Regions from separate parts of the Mesorhizobium sp. CA7 genome, predicted to be linked through region 4. Evidence: predicted binding sites of a transcription regulator. Region 4 holds the regulator's gene; each other region holds the start of a gene.
The links. The regulator LexA, encoded in region 4, represses DNA repair genes until DNA is damaged. The targets are predictions, from matches to a motif close to TGTTCNNNNTGTGTTCNG.
Positions count from the first base shown of each region.

Region 1: the regulator LexA is predicted to act here: its motif matches at 2,715-2,732, upstream of recA (recombinase RecA).
Region 2: the regulator LexA is predicted to act here: its motif matches at 2,425-2,442, upstream of LB552_RS04195 (ATP-dependent helicase).
Region 3: the regulator LexA is predicted to act here: its motif matches at 2,155-2,172, upstream of LB552_RS11070 (PA0069 family radical SAM protein).

Region 1 is NZ_JAIUHH010000001.1:321,147-325,846, reverse strand. It holds gene LB552_RS01560 (GFA family protein) at 1-90, opposite strand, end outside; gene LB552_RS01555 (TfoX/Sxy family protein) at 180-509, shown strand; gene LB552_RS01550 (pseudouridine-5'-phosphate glycosidase) at 610-1,527, opposite strand; gene LB552_RS01545 (carbohydrate kinase family protein) at 1,570-2,508, opposite strand; gene recA (recombinase RecA) at 2,791-3,888, shown strand; gene alaS (alanine--tRNA ligase) at 4,326-4,700, shown strand, end outside.
Region 2 is NZ_JAIUHH010000001.1:866,403-871,102, reverse strand. It holds gene LB552_RS04195 (ATP-dependent helicase) at 1-2,384, opposite strand, end outside; gene LB552_RS04190 (glucose/quinate/shikimate family membrane-bound PQQ-dependent dehydrogenase) at 2,567-4,700, shown strand, end outside.
Region 3 is NZ_JAIUHH010000004.1:205,140-209,839, reverse strand. It holds gene LB552_RS11075 (ribonuclease HII) at 33-731, opposite strand; gene LB552_RS11070 (PA0069 family radical SAM protein) at 926-2,080, opposite strand; gene LB552_RS11065 (glycosyltransferase) at 2,229-2,732, shown strand; gene moaB (molybdenum cofactor biosynthesis protein B) at 2,769-3,326, opposite strand; gene LB552_RS11055 (4-(cytidine 5'-diphospho)-2-C-methyl-D-erythritol kinase) at 3,313-4,206, opposite strand; gene LB552_RS11050 (NfeD family protein) at 4,232-4,417, opposite strand; gene LB552_RS11045 (S49 family peptidase) at 4,501-4,700, opposite strand, start outside.
Region 4 is NZ_JAIUHH010000001.1:108,514-113,213, reverse strand. It holds gene LB552_RS00490 (ComEC/Rec2 family competence protein) at 125-2,434, shown strand; gene lexA (transcriptional repressor LexA) at 2,470-3,204, opposite strand; gene kynU (kynureninase) at 3,637-4,700, shown strand, end outside.

The sequences.
Region 1 (4,700 bases), 210 kb from region 4:
GTAGCAGAGCATGAAGGGCACCGGGGTGTGGCTCTCCACCTCGAAGCGGACGGCGCCGCAGCGGCAGGAGCCTTTGAGCAGGACGGGCATGGCGGGAACTCCGTTTTCAGATTTCAACCTGTCAGCATGCTTTTGGTTGCGGCGATGACAAGGCCGGTGACGGATGAGATGATCGCAGCATGGACAATGCGCGTCTTGAAGAACTGTTCGAAAGCCTTGGACCGATCGCCATCCGAAAACTGTTCGGCGGCAAGGGCATCTATTGCGACGGCGTCATTGTCGCGGTCGTCGTGCGTGGCGAGCTGATGCTCAAGGCGGACGAGGAAACAATTCCCGACTTCGAAGCCGCCGGCTGCAAGCAATGGACCTATACCGGCTCGCGCCACGGCAAGGAGGTGGCGATGCCTTATTGGAGCATTCCCGACGAGGCCTTCGACGATCCGGACGAAATGGCAGTGTGGGCGCGGCGGGCTTATGAAGCGGACGAAGGGCGGGGAAGTGAAAGTTAGAAATGCTGGCGGGACAGCACCCCCTCTGTCCGGCAGGACAGAGAGGGGTGTGAACGAACTCGGCCATTGCGGTTGGCCGGGCTGCCGCAACTTGAACGTTCTATAGCGCCTTGGCGATCTCCGCCGCCAGCCGCGCATTGTTCTCGACCAGCGCGATGTTGGTCTTGAGGCTGCGACCGCCGGTCAGCTCCAGGATCTTCGACAGCAGGAACGGTGTCACCGCCTTGCCGGTGACGTTGAGCGCGTCGGCAGCCTTTTGCGCGGCCTGGATGTAGCCGTCCATCTCGGCGGCCGGGATTTCGTCATTCTGCGGCACCGGGTTGGCGACGAGGATGCCGCCGCCCAGGCCCAGCGCTTGGCGCGTTCTGTAGAAATGCGCGATGTCTTCCGGCGCATTGAGCGTTAACGGCGCGCGGAAGGGCGACTGCCTCGACCAGAAGGCGGGCATCGTCTCGCAGCCATGGCCGATAACCGGTACGCCGCGCGTTTCCAGCACTTCCAGCGTTTTCTCGATGTCGAGGATCGCCTTGGCGCCGGCCGAGACGACGATGACCGGCGTGCGCGCCAGCTCGTCGAGATCGGCCGAGATATCGAAGCTTTTCTCAGCGCCCTTGTGGACGCCGCCAATGCCGCCGGTGGCGAACACTTTTATGCCGGCCATATGCGCGGCGATCATGGTGGCGGCGACAGTGGTGCCGCCGGTGCGCGTTTGAGCGACCGCGAAACCGAGATCGGCGCGCGACAGCTTCATGGCGTCACCGGTCATGGCAAGCGATTCGCGCTCGCCGTCGGAGAGGCCGATCTTGATACGGCCCTCGACCACGGCGATCGTCGCGGGTACCGCGCCGCCATCGATGATGATCTGCTCGACCTTGGCGGCCATGGCGCCATTGTCGGGGTAGGGCATGCCGTGGGTGATGATGGTGCTTTCCAGCGCCACCACGGGCCGGCCGGCGGCAAGCGCCTCCGCCACCGGCGGATGGATATCGACGAAGGGGCGGGCGGTATCAGGCGTCATGGCTGTCTCCGATCCGAACGGATTGCTTCGGCAGTGGTGGCCCTATGCCACTTCCCGCGGCTCCGGCACAAGGGCAAGCGCCTGCGTGAAGTTGGCGATCGTGAAGGACGGCACGGCCTGCGGGCTCTCTATGGCGAGCATCGCCGCGGCAAGGCCTTCGCGTAGTGCTGCGCGCAGCGGCAGGCCGCGCAGCAAGGCGGCGACGGTTGCGCCGGTCAAGGCATCGCCGGCGCCGGTCACGTCGGCCACCTTGCGCGGCGCGGGCGGATCGATCTCGAAGATTCCGGTGTCGTCGAAGCCCAGCACCGGAGCGCTGCCGGACGTGACCACGCCGGCATTCAGGCCAACCCGCCTGAGCGCGTCGACAAGGGTCTTGCCGGATGGCTCGGCGCCGACCAGCGCGGCGGCTTCGCGACGGTTCATGAAGAGCAGCGACAGATCGTCGAGCAGCGGCGCCAGGCGGACGACCTTGGCCGGCGAGACGGCGATGGCAAAGACCGGCCGGCCGCCGGCAAACGCCAACAGACGCTCCAGCGCCACCGTCGGCAAGTTGGCGTCGCACAGGATAGCGTCGGCAGCGGCGATCGCCTCGCGCACCTTGGCGCGTCTTATTTGCTTGGGAAAGGCAAGATCGTAGAGCGCCATGTCGGCAAGCCCGACGATCAACTCGCCTTGGGCATCGATCAGCGCCGTGTAGCTCGGCGTCGTGCGGTCGAGGAACACCACCGAAAGGTCGGTTATCCCGGCGTTGTCGATCGCCGAGGCGACTGTGTCCGCCGCAGCGTCACCGCCACGCACCGAGATCAGCGAGGCCGACACGCCGCGCTTCACCACGCTGCGCAGCGCGTTGAAAACCACGCCGCCGACGTCCTCGCGCATGATGCCGGGATTCGAAGCCGCGGGCACATAGACGCCCGAGACCTGGCCGCGCCGGTCGATATGGGCGCCGCCAAGCGCCAGGATTGTTGGGGATGTCGGCATTTCGGGTCGGTGACTTTCGTTGATCGTGCGGCCGCGCACACTAGGTTTCTGCGCGTCGCCCCGCAATCGGGGTCGCGATTCGGACGGCCGGATATCGAAATCTCTTCTGGATCCGTGGTTGCACTCCGCACCAGCCCTGGTGAGACAAAAATAGAACAAATCCAGATATTGATTATTTTTCAGATATTTGTTGCCCCTTGCCAAATGAGAACAAAAAAGGTACAAAACAAGCAGGGATCACGGATTGTCCGGCCTTCATTGACGACCAAGGGGTGATGTATCATGGCTCAGAATTCTTTGCGGCTTGTAGAGGATAAGGCAGTGGACAAATCAAAGGCTCTGGACGCGGCGCTGTCGCAAATCGAGCGCGCGTTCGGCAAGGGCTCGATCATGCGGCTCGGCGCCAACGAGCAGGTGGTCGAGATCGAAACCGTGCCGACCGGCTCGCTCGGCCTCGACATCGCGCTCGGCGTCGGCGGCCTGCCGCGCGGCCGCATCATCGAGATCTACGGGCCGGAAAGCTCGGGCAAGACGACGCTGGCGCTGCACACGGTGGCGGAAGCCCAGAAGAAGGGCGGTATCTGCGCCTTCGTCGATGCCGAGCACGCGCTCGATCCGGTCTATGCCCGCAAGCTTGGCGTCGACCTCGAAAACCTTTTGATCTCGCAGCCCGACACCGGTGAGCAGGCGCTGGAGATCTGCGACACGCTGGTGCGTTCGGGCGCCATCGACGTGCTGGTCGTCGACTCGGTGGCGGCACTGACGCCGCGCGCTGAAATCGAAGGCGAGATGGGCGATTCGCTGCCCGGTCTTCAGGCTCGCCTGATGAGCCAGGCGCTGCGCAAGCTGACCGCCTCGATCTCGCGTTCCAACACCATGGTCATCTTCATCAATCAGATCCGCATGAAGATCGGCGTCATGTTCGGCTCGCCCGAGACGACCACCGGCGGCAACGCGCTGAAATTCTACGCCTCGGTGCGCCTCGACATCCGTCGCATCGGCTCGGTCAAGGACCGCGACGAGGTCGTCGGCAACCAGACCCGCGTCAAGGTGGTGAAGAACAAGCTGGCCCCGCCCTTCAAGGTGGTCGAGTTCGACATCATGTATGGCGAGGGCGTGTCGAAGACAGGCGAGCTGATCGATCTCGGCGTCAAGGCCGGCGTCATCGAGAAGTCGGGCGCCTGGTTCTCCTACAATTCCCAGCGCCTCGGCCAAGGTCGCGAGAACGCAAAGCTGTTCCTGCGCGACAATCCCGATACGGCGCGTGAGGTCGAGCTTGCGTTGCGCCAGAATGCCGGACTGATCGCCGAGAAATTCCTCGAGAATGGCGGCTCCGAAGGCGGCGACGACGGTTTCGAGGATGAAGCCGGCGCCCTGTAAAGTGCGTTTACCCTGGGATTTTGCGCTCCGGGGCGATCCAAAGGCGCCCGAGGATAGTTGGTTGGCTTAGCCGGAGTTCGGCCGCAATCCTGGTTTATCGCCTTATGCTTATGTAAGCGAGTTCTTGTATTGCGTAACCGAACCGCCGGCCTTCGTGCCGGCGGTTTTGCGTTTCGCAGGCAGCGCTGAGCCGCCGCTCGTCCGCCGATCGGCCCAAAGCGCGTCGCGCTGCAATGAATTCAGGCAATGCGCTTTGGTCCATGCTTGTGCCTGTCATTTTCCCAAAACCGCTTGCGCAGTTTTGAGCGACACGCCTGTTTTGCGTGTTTCTGGACAGGCACAAGAGCTATCGCTAAAAGGCCAATCTATCTTCTGAAACACCAAAGCCCATTTGCCGCCGGCCGGGCCGGCGGTTCTTGCGAAAAAGGCAGTATGCAATGAGTGGCGTGAACGACATCCGGTCGACATTCCTCGACTACTTCCGCAAGGAGGGCCACGAGATCGTCGCCTCCAGCCCGCTGGTGCCGCGCAACGATCCGACGCTGATGTTCACCAACGCCGGCATGGTGCAGTTCAAGAACGTCTTCACCGGCCTGGAGAAGCGTCCCTATACGCGGGCCTCTACGGCGCAAAAAAGCGTGCGCGCCGGCGGCAAGCATAACGACCTCGACAATGTCGGCTACACCGCGCGCCATCTGACCTTCTTCGAGATGCTCGGCAATTTCTCGTTCGGCGACTATTTCAAGGAGCGCGCGATCGAGCTTGCGTGGAACCTGATCACCAAGGGTTTCGGCCTCAAGAAGGACAAGCTG
Region 2 (4,700 bases), 760 kb from region 4:
GCGCCGATATTGTCGAAGCGCGAGGCGCCGTAGGGATTCTGTCGTCCGCCGCCGCGCCCGGAAGCGAACGAGCCGCCGCCATAGGGATTGCCGTAGCCGCCGTAGCTGTTGCCGCTGTCGGCGATATCGATATGGGTTTCGGGCAATTCGTCGACGAAGCGCGACGGGATCGTCGATTGCCACAGGCCGTGAATCTGGCGGTTGGAGACGAACCAGATATGCAGGTTTTTCTTGGCGCGCGTCAGGCCGACATAGGCGAGCCGGCGCTCTTCCTCGAGGCCGGAGCGTCCGCCTTCATCCAGCGCGCGCTGATGCGGGAACAGGCCTTCCTCCCAACCGGGCAGGAAGACGGTCTCGAATTCGAGGCCCTTGGCCGAATGCAGCGTCATGATCGAGACCGCATCTTGCGACTCGCCCTGCTCGGCCTCCATCACCAGCGCGACATGCTCGAGGAAGGAACGTAGCGATTCATACTCCTCCATGGAGCGGATCAGCTCCTTGAGGTTTTCCAGCCGCCCGGGCGAATCCGCCGAACGGTCGTTCTTCCACATGTCGGTGTAGCCGCTCTCCTCCAGGATGGTCTCGGCGAGCTCGGTGTGCGGGGTGGTTTCCAGCGCCTTCTGCCAGCGCTCGAAATTGGCTGCGACCTCGCGCAGCGCCGCACGCGGCTTCGGCTTCAGCTCGTCGCTTTCGGCAAGCGTCGCGGCGGCCTCCAGCATCGGGATGCGCATGGCGCGGGCCGTGTCGTGGATCTGACGGATGGTGGCTTCGCCGAGCCCGCGCTTCGGCACGTTGACGATGCGCTCGAAGGCAAGGTCGTCGCCGCCATTGGCGACGACGCGGAAGAAGGCAAGCGCGTCGCGGATTTCCAGGCGCTCGTAGAAGCGCGGGCCGCCGATGACGCGGTAGTTCAGGCCGAGCGTGATGAAACGGTCTTCGAAGGCGCGCATCTGGAAGGAGGCGCGCACCAGGATCGCCATGTCGTTGAGATTATGCTTCTGCCGCTGGTAGGCCTCGATCGCGTCGCCGATGGCCCTGGCCTCTTCCTCCGAGTCCCAGGCGGCGTGGACGTGAACCTTGTCGTCCTCGGGGTCGTCGCGGTCGGTGAACAGCGTCTTGCCGAAGCGGCCCTCATTGTGGGCGATGAGGTGCGAGGCCGCGCCCAGAATATGCGCGGTGGAACGGTAGTTGCGCTCCAGCCGGATGATGGTGGCGCCCGGAAAATCCTTGTCGAAGCGCAGGATGTTGTCGACCTCGGCGCCGCGCCAGCCATAGATCGACTGGTCGTCGTCGCCGACGCAGCAAATATTTACGCTCACGGGCTGTTCCGCGCCTGCCGGCGCGGGCCCTCCGCGGGGGCCTCGCAACGGCTCGGACGCCCAGTCGGGCTTGCGGCCTTCGGCCGAAACGTCCCATTCATCGCTGCGGGCTAACGGCTCCTCTCCGGGAACTGGTGGTCTGTAGTGACCACCTTCTGTTCTATCGATAGTCGATTTCGATGCGCTCGGTGCGCGGCCGCCCGGGGCCCCATTTCTCGGAGTCCCTGGCCTCTGCGCCAGGAGCCTTAGCCACATATACTGCGCGGTGTTGGTGTCCTGGTATTCGTCGACGAGGATGTATTTGAACTTGCGGTGGTAGTCCTTCAGCACGTCCGGATAGGCGCGGAAGATGCGGATCGGGTGATAGAGCAGGTCGCCGAAGTCGCAGGAATTCAGCGTCTGCAACCGTTCCTGGTAGGCCTTGTAGAGTTGGCGGCCCTTGCCGTTGCCGAAGCTGCGCGCATCGCCTTCCGCTATTTCGTCCGGGCCAAGGCCCTTGTTCTTCCAGTTGTCGAGCATCTGGGCGAAGGTCTTGGCCGGCCAGCGCTTGTCGTCCAGCCCTTCGGCCTGGATCAACTGCTTGATCAGCCGCACCACGTCGTCGGTGTCGAGAATGGTGAAGTCCGATTTCAGCCCGGCCAGCTCGGCGTGGCGGCGAAGCAGCTTCACGCCGATCGAGTGGAAGGTGCCGAGCCAAGGCATGCCCTCGACATTGCCTTCGCCGATCAGGATGCCGATGCGCTGCTTCATCTCGCGCGCGGCCTTGTTGGTGAAGGTGACAGCCAGGATCTGCGAGGGGAAGGCCCTGCCGGTGGCAAGGATATGGGCGATGCGGGTGGTGAGCACCCGCGTCTTGCCGGTGCCCGCGCCGGCCAGCACCAGAACCGGGCCTTCGGTGGTCTCGACGGCGAGACGCTGCTCCGGGTTCAGGCCCTTGAGATAATCGGGCACGCCGTTCTGGCCGCTGCGCGCCGCCATGGCGCGCGCGGCTATGCCGGATGGAGCCGCTGCCGGCCGCGCATTCGGTTCATCAAAAAAAGGCATGTCCTCGGAAAAGCCCGACATCGCCCCCGAATGTAGTGATTCGGCAGCGAAAGACCAGAACTGTCTACGTTTTGTTCTAGTTTCGCGTGTCTGGCCCCAACTTGACAGCCGGAGCGGGTGAGGGAAAGCTGCCGGCAGGGCAGGGACGGCTCGCCGTCGCCTCAGAGCGGCCGCGAAGGCGCAACAGTCGAAGGAGCACCGTCTTGGCTGTCACCATCACCTCCCTCGTCCTTTTCCTCATCGGTCTCATTCTCGGCGGCGGCGGCATCTGGCTCATCGCGCTGGGCGGCAGCTGGTACTACCTGATCGCGGGTCTGGTTTTTCTGATTACCGCCTGGCTGTTGTTCAGGCGCAGGTCGACCTCGCTCTGGCTCTACGCGCTGTTCGTGCTCGCCACTTTGTGCTGGGCAGTCTGGGAAATCGGCTTCGACTGGTGGCAGCTCGGTCCGCGCGGCGGCGTCATCGTGCTCGTCGCCTTATGGTTGCTGACGCCGTGGGCAAGGCGGGGGCTGCGGGGGCCGGACGGACGCGCGCCGCTGATCCTGGCCGTGCTCGCCTCGCTCGCGGTCGCCGGTTATTCGATGACCGCCGATCCCATGGATATCGGCGGCACGCTGGGCACCGAAAAGGCGGCGACGGCCGCCAATCTCGGCGGCGACATCCCGGCCGGCGAGTGGCAGTTCTACGGCCGCACGCCTTTCGGCCAGCGCTATTCGCCGCTCGACCAGATCACGCCGGACAATGTCGCCAAGCTGCAGCCGGCCTGGACCTATCGCACCGGCGACGTGAAAGGCCCCGACGATATCGGCGAGACGACCTATCAGGTGACGCCGCTGAAGATCGGCGATGCGCTGTTCATTTGCACGCCGCATAATTTCGCCATCGCCATCGATGCCGCGAGCGGCAAGGAGAAGTGGCGCTACGATCCGAAGATCAAGCTCGACCCCAACCGCCAGCACCAGACCTGCCGCGGCGTGTCCTATTATGCCGATACCAAGATCGCCGCCGGCCAGCCTTGCGCCGCGCGCATCTATCTGCCGACCTCCGACGCCCGGCTGATCGCGCTCGATGCCGCGAACGGGCAGGTGTGTCCGTCCTTCGCCGAGGCCGGCACGCTGAACCTGATGGCCAACATGCCCTATCCGAAGTCGGGCTATTACTATTCGACGTCGGCGCCACTGATCGTCGCCGGCAAGATCATCGTCGGCGGCGCGGTCAACGACAATTATTCGACCGAGGAACCGTCCGGCGTCATCCGCGCCTTCGACGCCGGCACCGGCGCGCTGCTATGGAATTGGGATTCCGGCAATCCGGACGTGACGACGCCGCTGCCCGCCGGGCAAACCTACACTCACAACTCGCCCAACATGTGGTCGACGGCGAGCGCCGACGAGAAGCTGGGACTGCTCTACGTTCCGCTCGGCAACCAGACGCCGGACCAGCTCGGCATGGGCCGCAGCGCCAATGTCGAGAAATTTTCCTCCTCGATCACCGCGCTCGATCTCAACACCGGGCAATTGCGCTGGGTACGGCAGACCGTGCATCACGATCTGTGGGACATGGACGTGCCGGCGCAGCCGTCGCTGGTCGACATCACCACGGCGAGCGGCGTCGTGCCGGCGCTGGTCGGGCCGACCAAGCAGGGCGATCTCTACGTGCTCGACCGGCGCACCGGCGAGCCGATCATTCCGGTGAAAGACGTGCCGGCGCCCGGCGGCGCGATCGAGGGCGATCATGCCTCGCCGACGCAGCCGGCCTCGGACCTGTCCTTCAATCCCAAGCCGCTGACCGGCGCCGACATGTGGGGCATCACCATGTTCGACCAGCTGGCGTGCCGGATCGAATTGAAGAAGCTGCGCTATGAGGGACGCTACACACCGCCCTCGCTGCAGGGCTCGCTGATCTATCCCGGCAATTTCGGCGTCTTCAACTGGGGCGGCGTCGCGGTCGATCCGGTGCGGCAGGTGATGTTCGGCATGCCGACCTACCTCGCCTTCACCTCGAAGCTCATCCCGCGCACGGAGGTGCCGCCGCCGGGCGATACCAAGGGCAGCGAGCAGGGGCTGAACCGCAATGAAGGCGCGCCTTACGCGGTGGTGATGGGACCGTTCCTGTCGCCGCTCGGCATTCCCTGCCAGGCGCCGCCCTGGGGCTATGTCGCCGGCGTCGACCTCAAGACGGGAAACATCGCCTACAAGCACCGCAACGGCACTGTCTACGACATGACGCCGCTGCCTTTGCTGCTCAAGGTCGGCGTTCCCGGCATCGGCGGGCCGATGATCACGGCGGGCGGCGTCGCTTTCCTAGGCGCCGCGGTGGACGACTATCTGCGCGCCT
Region 3 (4,700 bases), on a different contig from region 4:
AGCCGTAACCACATTGGGGGCAGATCAGCTAACTACTCGAGCCCGGCGAGGCTCTCTTCCTCTTCCGCCATCTCAATCCCACCCAACCGGAACGGCGCGAACGAGGCCCGGTGGAGCCGTGCCACCGGCCCATGCGCCTCGATCGCGGTGCGGTGGCGGACCGTCGCGTAGCCCATATGCACTTCGAAGCCGTAGTGCTCGTGATGTCCGCCGCAGCCACACATCATGCGGTCGCGCATCACCTTGGCGACGATCGAGGCGGCGGCGATCGACTGCGAGCGCTGGTCGCCCTTGATGAGCGCGCGGCCTTCGCAGGCGAGACCTGGCGGTATGTCGCGGCCGTCGGCCAGGGCGAGCTTCGGTCGCAAGGACAGGCCGGCGGCAGCGCGGCGCATCGCTTCGAGGCTGGCTTTCAAAATGTTGCTGTTGTCGATGCCTTCGGCGCTGATCGAAGCCATCGAGATGCTGAGCGCCGAGCCGAGAATCTTGAGAAACAGCGCCTCGCGCTGCAAATGGGTGAGGCGCTTGGAATCGTCGAGGCCTTCGGGAATGTTGGCGGGGTTGAGCACCACCGCGGCGGCCACCACCGGACCGGCGAGCGGACCGCGGCCGGCCTCGTCCATACCGGCGACCGGCCACAGCCCGTCGGCTATCGCTTTCGTCTCGATCGAGAAGTCGGGCTTCTCGACCATTTCAAAGAGAAGCGGAGAATCGGAACGCGCGCGAGCCATGGTGCGGCGAGGTTCGCATCGGCTCCGATTCTCCGCAAGTCCTTCCGGGTCGGATGGGGCGTCGGACCGGGAAGGCACCGTCTCACAGCCGGGGGACAGGGGCCGGACGGGATTTCGAAACAAATAGCAATTCCAGACCGAAAATCGCTTTGCCTGGAAGTGCTTAGCGCCGGCCGTCATGGCCGGTGCTGGCGTCAAAGCAGCATCAGCTGCTCGCCGGCACTGGCGCCTGCGACGAATTGGTCGGTGCGAAGCTGCCGCCGCTCGACATTGAGGCCGAGCCGCTTGGCGGCGATCTCGAAGCGCCGGCCGATCTGCCAGGCATAGGGACCGGCGCCCTTCATGCGCTTGCCCCATTCGGAATCGTAATCCTTGCCGTCGCGCATCGAGCGGATAAGCGACATCACATGCCGGTAGCGGTCGGGATAATGGCGCAACAGCCAGTCCTTGAAGATCGGCGCCACTTCGAGCGGCAGGCGCAGGATGACGTAGCCGGCCTCCCGCGCGCCGGCGGCTCTAGCCGAATCGAGGATGCGCTCCATCTCGGGATCGGTAAGCCCCGGAATAATCGGCGCCACCATGACCGATGCCGGGATGCCGGCATCCGAAAGCTGCCTGATCGCCTCCAGCCGCTTCGTCGGCGTCGAGGCGCGTGGCTCCATCGTTCTCGCCAGCATGCGGTCGAGCGTCGTCACCGACAGCGCCACCTTGGCAAGGCCGCGCTCGGCCATGCGCGACAGGATGTCGATGTCGCGTGTCACCAGCGCCGACTTGGTGACGATGCCTACCGGATGACCGCGCGCTTCCAGCACTTCCAGGATCTCGCGCATGATGCGGTATTGCTTCTCGATCGGCTGGTAGGGATCGGTGTTGGTCCCGATGGCGATCGTGCGCGGCTGGTAGCCCGGTTTCGACAATTCCCTGTCCAGCATGCGCGCGGCATCCGGCTTGGCGAACAGCTTCGATTCGAAATCGAGCCCCGGCGACAGGCCCATGAAGGCATGCGTCGGCCTGGCGAAGCAGTAGACGCAGCCATGCTCGCAGCCGCGATAGGGGTTGATCGAACGGTCGAAGGAGATGTCAGGCGACTCGTTGCGCGTGATGATGGTGCGCGGCTTTTCGACCTGCACTTCCGTCTTGAACGGCGGCAGTTCCTCCAGCGAGTTCCAGCCGTCGTCGAACACATGCCGGCTGATCGGCTCGAACCGGCCGGACGGATTGATCCCGGCCGAGCGGCCGCGATTGCGATCGGGCCGCACGCGCAAGCCGCTCTGCTCGATCATCGCGTTCGCCATCTCGGCTCGGCCTGCTCCGAAAGCGGCAATGTCGGCGCGCACGATCTGTTCCATTTTCGCCCTCTCCCAGGGACTGTCGGCAGGCTGTCGAATCGCTCTGTTCATGAAACTATTCCTATTTCGCCGAAGAGAACAAAGCAAGAACTTTTTCGCTTGAAGCGCGCAACTGGCGCATCGCCGCACTTTCCGCTATTCGGCTAAAATGCTCAGCGTCCTTATCGAAACCCGCAACGACGAAGAGGGGCTTGCCCGTACGCTCGCCTCGCTGGTCGGCGGCGCGGTCGAAGGCGTCGTGCGCGACGTGATCGTCTGCGATCAAGGCTCGACCGATCAGACGCACCGGGTGGCCGAGCATGCCGGCTGCCACTATGCGACCGGCGGGATCGGCGCCGGTATCGGCCAGGCCAAGGGCGACTGGCTGCTCCTGCTCGAGCCGGGGGCGCGGCTCGCCGAGGGCTGGATCGACGAAGTCGTGGCGCACACCGCGAAACAGACCATGCCGGCGCGCTTTTCACGCGCCCGCGCCAACCGTGCGCCTTTCCTGGCCAGGGTGTTCTCGAGCAATCGTGCGCTGGCCGAGGGGCTTGTCATCAGCAAGCGTCAGGCCTCGGCTCTGGCAAAGAGCGCGCGCAGCGCCGAAGCCCTGGCGCGCGGCCTGGCGACCAGAAGGCTGAACGCCGAAATCTGGATCGCGCCGCCGAAATGATGCCCCGCCGTGCCGGCCGGGCGCCTTAACTGAGCTTTACGAGGTGGGCTTGCCGCCGCGCCTGAGATGCTCGTCCAGCCGCGGCATGATCTCGACGAAGTTGCAGGGCATGTGCCGGTAGTCGAGCTGCGCCTTGATGATGCCGTCCCAGGCGTCCTTGCAGGCGCCGGGCGAGCCCGGCAGCACGAAGACGAAGGTGGCGTTGACGACGCCGCCTGTTGCCCGGCTCTGGATCGTCGAGGTGCCGATCTTGTCGTAGGAGATGCGGTGGAAGACTTCCGAAAAGCCGTCCATGCGCTTTTCGAAGATCGGCTCCAGCGCCTCCGGCGTCACGTCGCGGCCGGTGAAGCCGGTGCCGCCGGTTGTGATCACGACATCGATGTTTTCGTCCTTCGACCAGCCAAGCACCTTGTCGCGGATCTTGTCGCGGTCATCGGTCACGATATCGCGCACGGCAAGGTTGTGGCCGGCTTCCGCGATGCGGTCGGCCAGCGTCTGTCCGGATTTGTCTTCGGCGAGGCCGCGCGTGTCGGAGACGGTAAGCACGGCGATGCGCACCGGAATGAAGGGCCGGCTTTCGTCAAGCTTCGCCATCGCTCACCTCCATGCTGCGCGTCGCGGCAACGAACCAGTCGGGGTGGCGGGCGCGGATCTCGATCGCCGCGCGTTTTGCAACATTGCCGGTCTCGAACAGGCCGAAACAGGTGGCGCCCGAGCCGGACATGCGCGCGAACGCGGCGTCGGCACGCTTGAGCGCCTTGAGCGCCTCGCCGATCGCCGGCTGGACCGAACGGGCGGCGGGCTCGAGATCGTTGCGCGTCGTCTCCAGCCAGTTGCGGATCGAGTGGAAATCGAGGCGCTTAGGCAGCGGCGGCAGCGCCTCGTTATCGCGGCTGGAGAGCGCCTTGAACACGTCCGGCGTCGAGACCGCGACGCCCGGATTGACCAGCACCAGGCCAAGCGCAGGAAAGGCGGATAGCGGCGAGACTTCATCGCCGATACCGCGTGCGATCAGCGGCTTTGATTTGAGGCACATCGGCAGGTCGGCACCGAGCGAAAGCCCGATCCGCGCCAGCGAATTGTCGTCGATATCGAGCTTCCAGAGCCGCGCCAGGCCATTAAGCGCGGCCGCAGCGTCGCTCGAGCCGCCGCCGACTCCGGAGGCGATGGGCAGGTTCTTCTCCAGCCGGATGGCGACCGGCGATCCCTGTTGCATGCCGGCTTCCCGGCGCAAGGCATCGCGCGCCTTCACCACCAGATTGTCGCCGTCGAGCGGCAGCCCGGCGGCATAACGGCCGGATACCGAGAATTCATCCTGCTCGGCCCGTTCGATCTCGAGCCGGTCGCCGAAGCGGGTGAAGACGGCAAGACTGTCGATGAGATGGTAGCCGTCGGCGCGCTGTCCGATGACATGCAGCGCCAGGTTGATCTTGGCAGGCGCAAGCCATGTCCGGACCTCTGTGCCGGGCTCCAGGATGTCGGCTGCTGGCGAGATGGGATCAGTCCTTGGCGAGACGATATTCGCCGGTCTTGGGGTCCTTGACCAGCGTGCCCGTCGTGCCGTTCGCCGCCTGTCTTTCGGTACGCCGGATCTTGGCCGTCACGCGTTCGGCCTCGCGCACGAAAGCGCGGTAGCCAAAGTAAGCGGCGGCGCCGACAACGGCGAAGAAAATGATCTGCGGCATCTCTAAACTCCCCCCGCGTCCTCGCGGCAAGGCCGGCCGAATGGGTCGGTCAAGCGGCCATGCTAGCCGCATTCATGGCTTTTTCAAAGCCCGAAGCGCGCCCACAGCGCGCGCTCTTCCGCCGCATCGAGGACGCCGCTGGCGGCGGCCGCCGCGATATCCGGCGCCGAAACGCGCGAGCCGAACAGGCCGAAACGGCCGAACAGACCGCGCGGCGCGGTGATCAGCTTGAGCTGCGTCTTCTCGCCGAAACGGGTTTTGAGCACGCTGCGCATATCGCCCA
Region 4 (4,700 bases):
CGGGGGAACGACAGCAGGCGTCAGCGAACGCCTGATGTTTGCTCATGCCGTGCCCGAAGAGGGAACGCCGCTTTCGCTTCCGGCGCCGCGTCCGCCAGCCGGGCTTCTGCCGACTGGCGGCGGCATGTTACCGCCAGCATCGCCGACAGCCAACGACGGCCGGATCCGCAGACAGCTTGGCCGCGTTTCGCTTCCTGCTCTGCGCCGAAGCGTTGCGGTCGCCGCCACCACCGAGCTCGACCGTGGCGTCGGCTTTCTGCTGGTGCCGGTGTTCCTGGCAGCCGGCGTGATCTGTTACTTCTCGCTGAGCGCCGAGCCGGACCTCTACAGGCCGCTCGCGGCGGTCGCCCTGATGGCGGTCTGCGCGGCGGTCTCGCGTTCCCGGCACAGAACGCACCTTGTCTTCATGGCGGCGTTTTTCTGCGCCTTGGGCTTTCTCGCGGCCAAGGTGGAGACCTGGCGGATGGCGACCCCGATGCTGGGTTCCGAAATCCAGACACGGCTGACGGGCCGCCTCGTCACCGCCGAGGCGATGGCCAACGGCCGTGTCCGGCTCACCATAGATCTGATATCCACGGAGCGTCCGAAGCTGCGCTACGCGCCGAACCGCATCAGGCTGTCGGCGCGCAGGATCCCGTCCGGCATGACAGCCGGGTCGATGCTGACCGGCTATGCCAAGCTGCTGCCGCCGACAGGTCCGGTCAGGCCGGACAGCTACGACTTTTCGTTCGACAGCTATTTTGCCGGCATCGGCGCCAGCGGCTTTTTCCTGGGCGATCCGAAACTTGTCGCGCCGACCCCGACTGCGGCAACGGAAGTGCCGTTTGGCGCGCGCGTGGCATCGGCCATAGAAAATGCTCGCGAGGGGATTGCCGACCACATCAGGAGCAGCATCGGGGGTTCCGAGGGCGAGATCGCGGCGGCGCTGATCGTCGGCGTTCGTGCCGGCATTCCGGAACAAATCAACGAGTCGATGCGGCGGACCGGCATCTACCACATCATTTCGATCTCCGGCCTGCACATGGCGCTGGTCGCCGGCACGATCATGGTCCTGCTACGGGGCGCCTTCGCGCTGTTTCCGGATTTCTCGTCGCGCCGGCCGGTGAAGAAATATGCCGCTGGCATCGCGCTGGCGTCGATCGCCGCCTATCTCGTGATCTCCGGCATCGTGGTGGCGGCCGAGCGAAGCTTCATCATGCTTGGCGTGATGCTGGTCGCCGTGCTTTTCGACCGCGCAGCGCTGACCATGCGCAACCTGGCGATCTCTGCCATCGCCGTCATCCTGGTCTCGCCGCATGAAGTGGTCGGCCCGAGCTTCCAGATGTCCTTCGCTGCCACCGCCGCCCTGGTCGGCGCCTATGCCGGCTTTGCCGACTATCGCGCCGGCAAAACGACCGCGCCGCCGGCAAAGCGTTCGTTTCTCGGGTTCCTATCGCGAAAACTGGCGATTGGAGCGGGTGGCGCCGCCGTGACGTCGCTCATCGCGGGCAGCGCGACATTGTTGTTTGCCATCTGGCACTTCCAGCGGGTGTCGCCGCTCAGCCTGCTGGCCAATCTGGCGGTCATGCCGATCGTCTCATTGGTCGTCATGCCGTTCGCCGTGCTGAGCGCGCTGGCCATGCCCTTCGGCTTAGACGGTCCCTTCCTCTTTGTCATGGGCAAAGGCCTGACGGCGATGATCACCATTTCGGCATGGATTTCCGAGCGCTCACCGGTCGACGCCGTCGGGCTGATCTCGATCCAGTCGGTGCTGCTGGCGACGGTCGCGCTGGTCATCGCGACCATGGCTACCACCTGGCTGAGGCTTGCCGCCGTACCTTTCGCGCTCGCTGCGCTGCTGGCCATTTCGCACGTCCGCACACCGGACGTGCTTATCTCGGAGGATGCGCATCTGGTGGCGATGCCGATCGGCGGCGGCGAGCTTGCCGTCAATCGCGAACGCTCCAACGAGTTCACCACCGACAACTGGAAACGGGCGCTGAAAGCCGAGGAGATCGTGCCCCCGGAAAGGTTCGCCAAAGATACGCTGGACATTGCCGATCCCGTCGACCTGCCGCCCGGCTCGCCCTTCTATTGCAGCGGCGATCTCTGCATCGGTCGGCATCCTTCCGGCGCGATCGTCGCGCTCGCCGAGACCCGCGACACCGCCCGGCCGGCCTGCGGCTTCGCCGACCTCATCGTCATCAACGACGCCACGGCCTATAACCCTTGCCGCGATCCGCGTGTGCTCGTCGTCACCAAGCGGCAGCTGGCGCGCGACGGCAGCGCCGCCGTTTTCTTCGATCCGCAATCGGCAACCGCGCGGCCAACCGTCCGCTACGCGGTCGTAGAACCATACCGACCCTGGCACGAGCAGCGGAAATACACGCGCGAGGCGAGGGGACTGGCGCCCTATAAGCAGCCGGAAAAACCAGCCGCCGCACCGGCCCAATAGATTGTCGTCCGGGCGAAGACGGCGAGCAGTTCTGCTCAGTAGCGGCGAATAAGTCCGACGAGCTTGCCCTGAACCTTGACCCGGTCCGGTCCGAAGATCCGGGTCTCATAGGCCGGGTTGGCGGCCTCGAGCGCGATCGAGGCACCCTTGCGGCGGAAACGCTTAAGCGTCGCCTCCTCATCGTCGACCAGCGCCACCACGATCTCGCCCGGGCTTGCGGTGTTGGCATTGCGGATGATGACGGTGTCGCCATCGAAGATGCCGGCCTCGATCATCGAGTCGCCCTTGACCTCCAACGCGTAATGCTCGCCGCCCATGATCATGTCCGGCGGCACCGAGATCGAATGCGTCTGGTGCTGGATGGCGTCAATCGGCACGCCGGCGGCGATGCGGCCCATCACCGGAATGGATACGGCCGCCGCGGCCTCGTCGTCATTGCTTGGCGTCGGAGTGCGCGATGGCGTCGTCGGCTTGACCTGGCGACTGAGATTGCCTTGGCCGCCCTGGATGACGCTCGGCGAAAACTTCTTCGCGGCATTCAGGCCAGGCGCGATTGAGTCGGGCAGGCGCAGCACTTCCAGCGCGCGCGCCCGGTTCGGCAGCCGGCGAATGAAGCCGCGTTCTTCCAGCGCCGTGATCAGCCGGTGGATGCCGGACTTGGAGGCAAGGTCGAGCGCCTCCTTCATCTCATCGAAGGATGGAGGAATCCCGCTCTCCTTCAGGCGTTCATGGATGAACATCAGGAGTTCATGTTGTTTGCGCGTCAGCATCGGCGGCCCCCACGGGTTCTGAAACCAGAATCAGAAAAACAAACCCAGAACAAACACTATCTGTTCCAGTTGTGTTCCGCAACCGTTTAAAGTTTAGTGAATTTGTTAAGGCTGCCGAAACAATGTCGTATCCGGTGACGGCCGGCTGCCCCTCGTGGGGCAGCGGCATTGATTTCGCTCGATTTTGGAGTTCCCCTTACGCTGAAATACAACCCGCCACGATCACGAAGCCGTGGTTGGGATCACGTCGGCTCTACCGTAAGCGCGTGGCACCGTGAACGAAACGAACCCAAAATGCCAACCTTGGCGAAGTTCCGATCCGCAGTCTTCGCCGTCTATGGACCAGCTAACATAGGACCAAAGGTTCTTGCCCTGTCGCCGACGGTGGTGAGACAACCCCCTTGGCCAGATCGAAATGGAGGCGGCAGCACAATGAGGGGAATTCCTGATCTCGCCGAAGTCGAGGCGATGGATGCCGCGGATCCGCTGCGCGCCATGCGCGATCGCTTCGTCTTGCCGGAAGACGTCATATACCTCGACGGCAATTCGCTGGGCGCTGCTTCGATCGACGCCTTCAGCGAGATCGAGACTGCCGCGAGGCAGGAATGGGCGCGGGATCTCATCCGCGCCTGGAACACCGCCGGCTGGTTCGATATGCCCATCGAGTTGGGTGACCAGCTAGGGCGCCTGATCGGCGCGAAACCCGGCCAGACGGTCGTTTGCGACACGACTTCGATCAATATCTACAAGGTCCTGCATGCGGCACTTGCAATGCTGCCCGAGCGTTCGGTGATCGTTGCCGAGGGCGACAGCTTTCCGACCGACCTCTACATGGCGGAAGGCGTCGCATCGACGCGGCCCGGCACGGTGCTGCGGCTCGAAGGCACCGATGCCCCGACGATTGAGGAACTGGTTGACGATCGCGTCGCGGTCATCCTGGTCAACCACGTCAACTACAAATCCGGCCGGCTGCGCGACATGGCGGCGCTCACCCGCAAGGCTCATGAAGCCGGTGCGCTGATCGTGTGGGACCTCTGCCACACGGCGGGTGCGCTGCCGGTGGATCTCGACGGCTCTAATGCCGATTTCGCCATTGGCTGCACCTACAAGTATCTCAATGGCGGGCCGGGCTCACCGGCCTTCATCTACGCCGCGAGCCGCCATCACCGCGACATTCGCCAGCCGCTCAGCGGCTGGTGGGGCCATGCCCGGCCTTTCGCGTTCGAGCAGGGCTACGCTGCGCGCACGGGCATCCGGCGGTTCCTGTGCGGAACGCAACCGGTGCTGTCGATGCGCGCGCTGAAAGGGGCGCTGGATATGTGGAACGATGTCGACATAAGGGCCGTGCGGAGAAAAAGCGTCGCGCTGACGGACCTGTTCATCCGGCTTGTCGAGGCCAGATGCGGCGGCTTCGGTCTTGAGCTGGAGAGCCCGCGCTCAGGCGCAGAACGCGGCAGCCAGGTATCGTTCGCCCATCCAAATGGCTACCAGGTGAT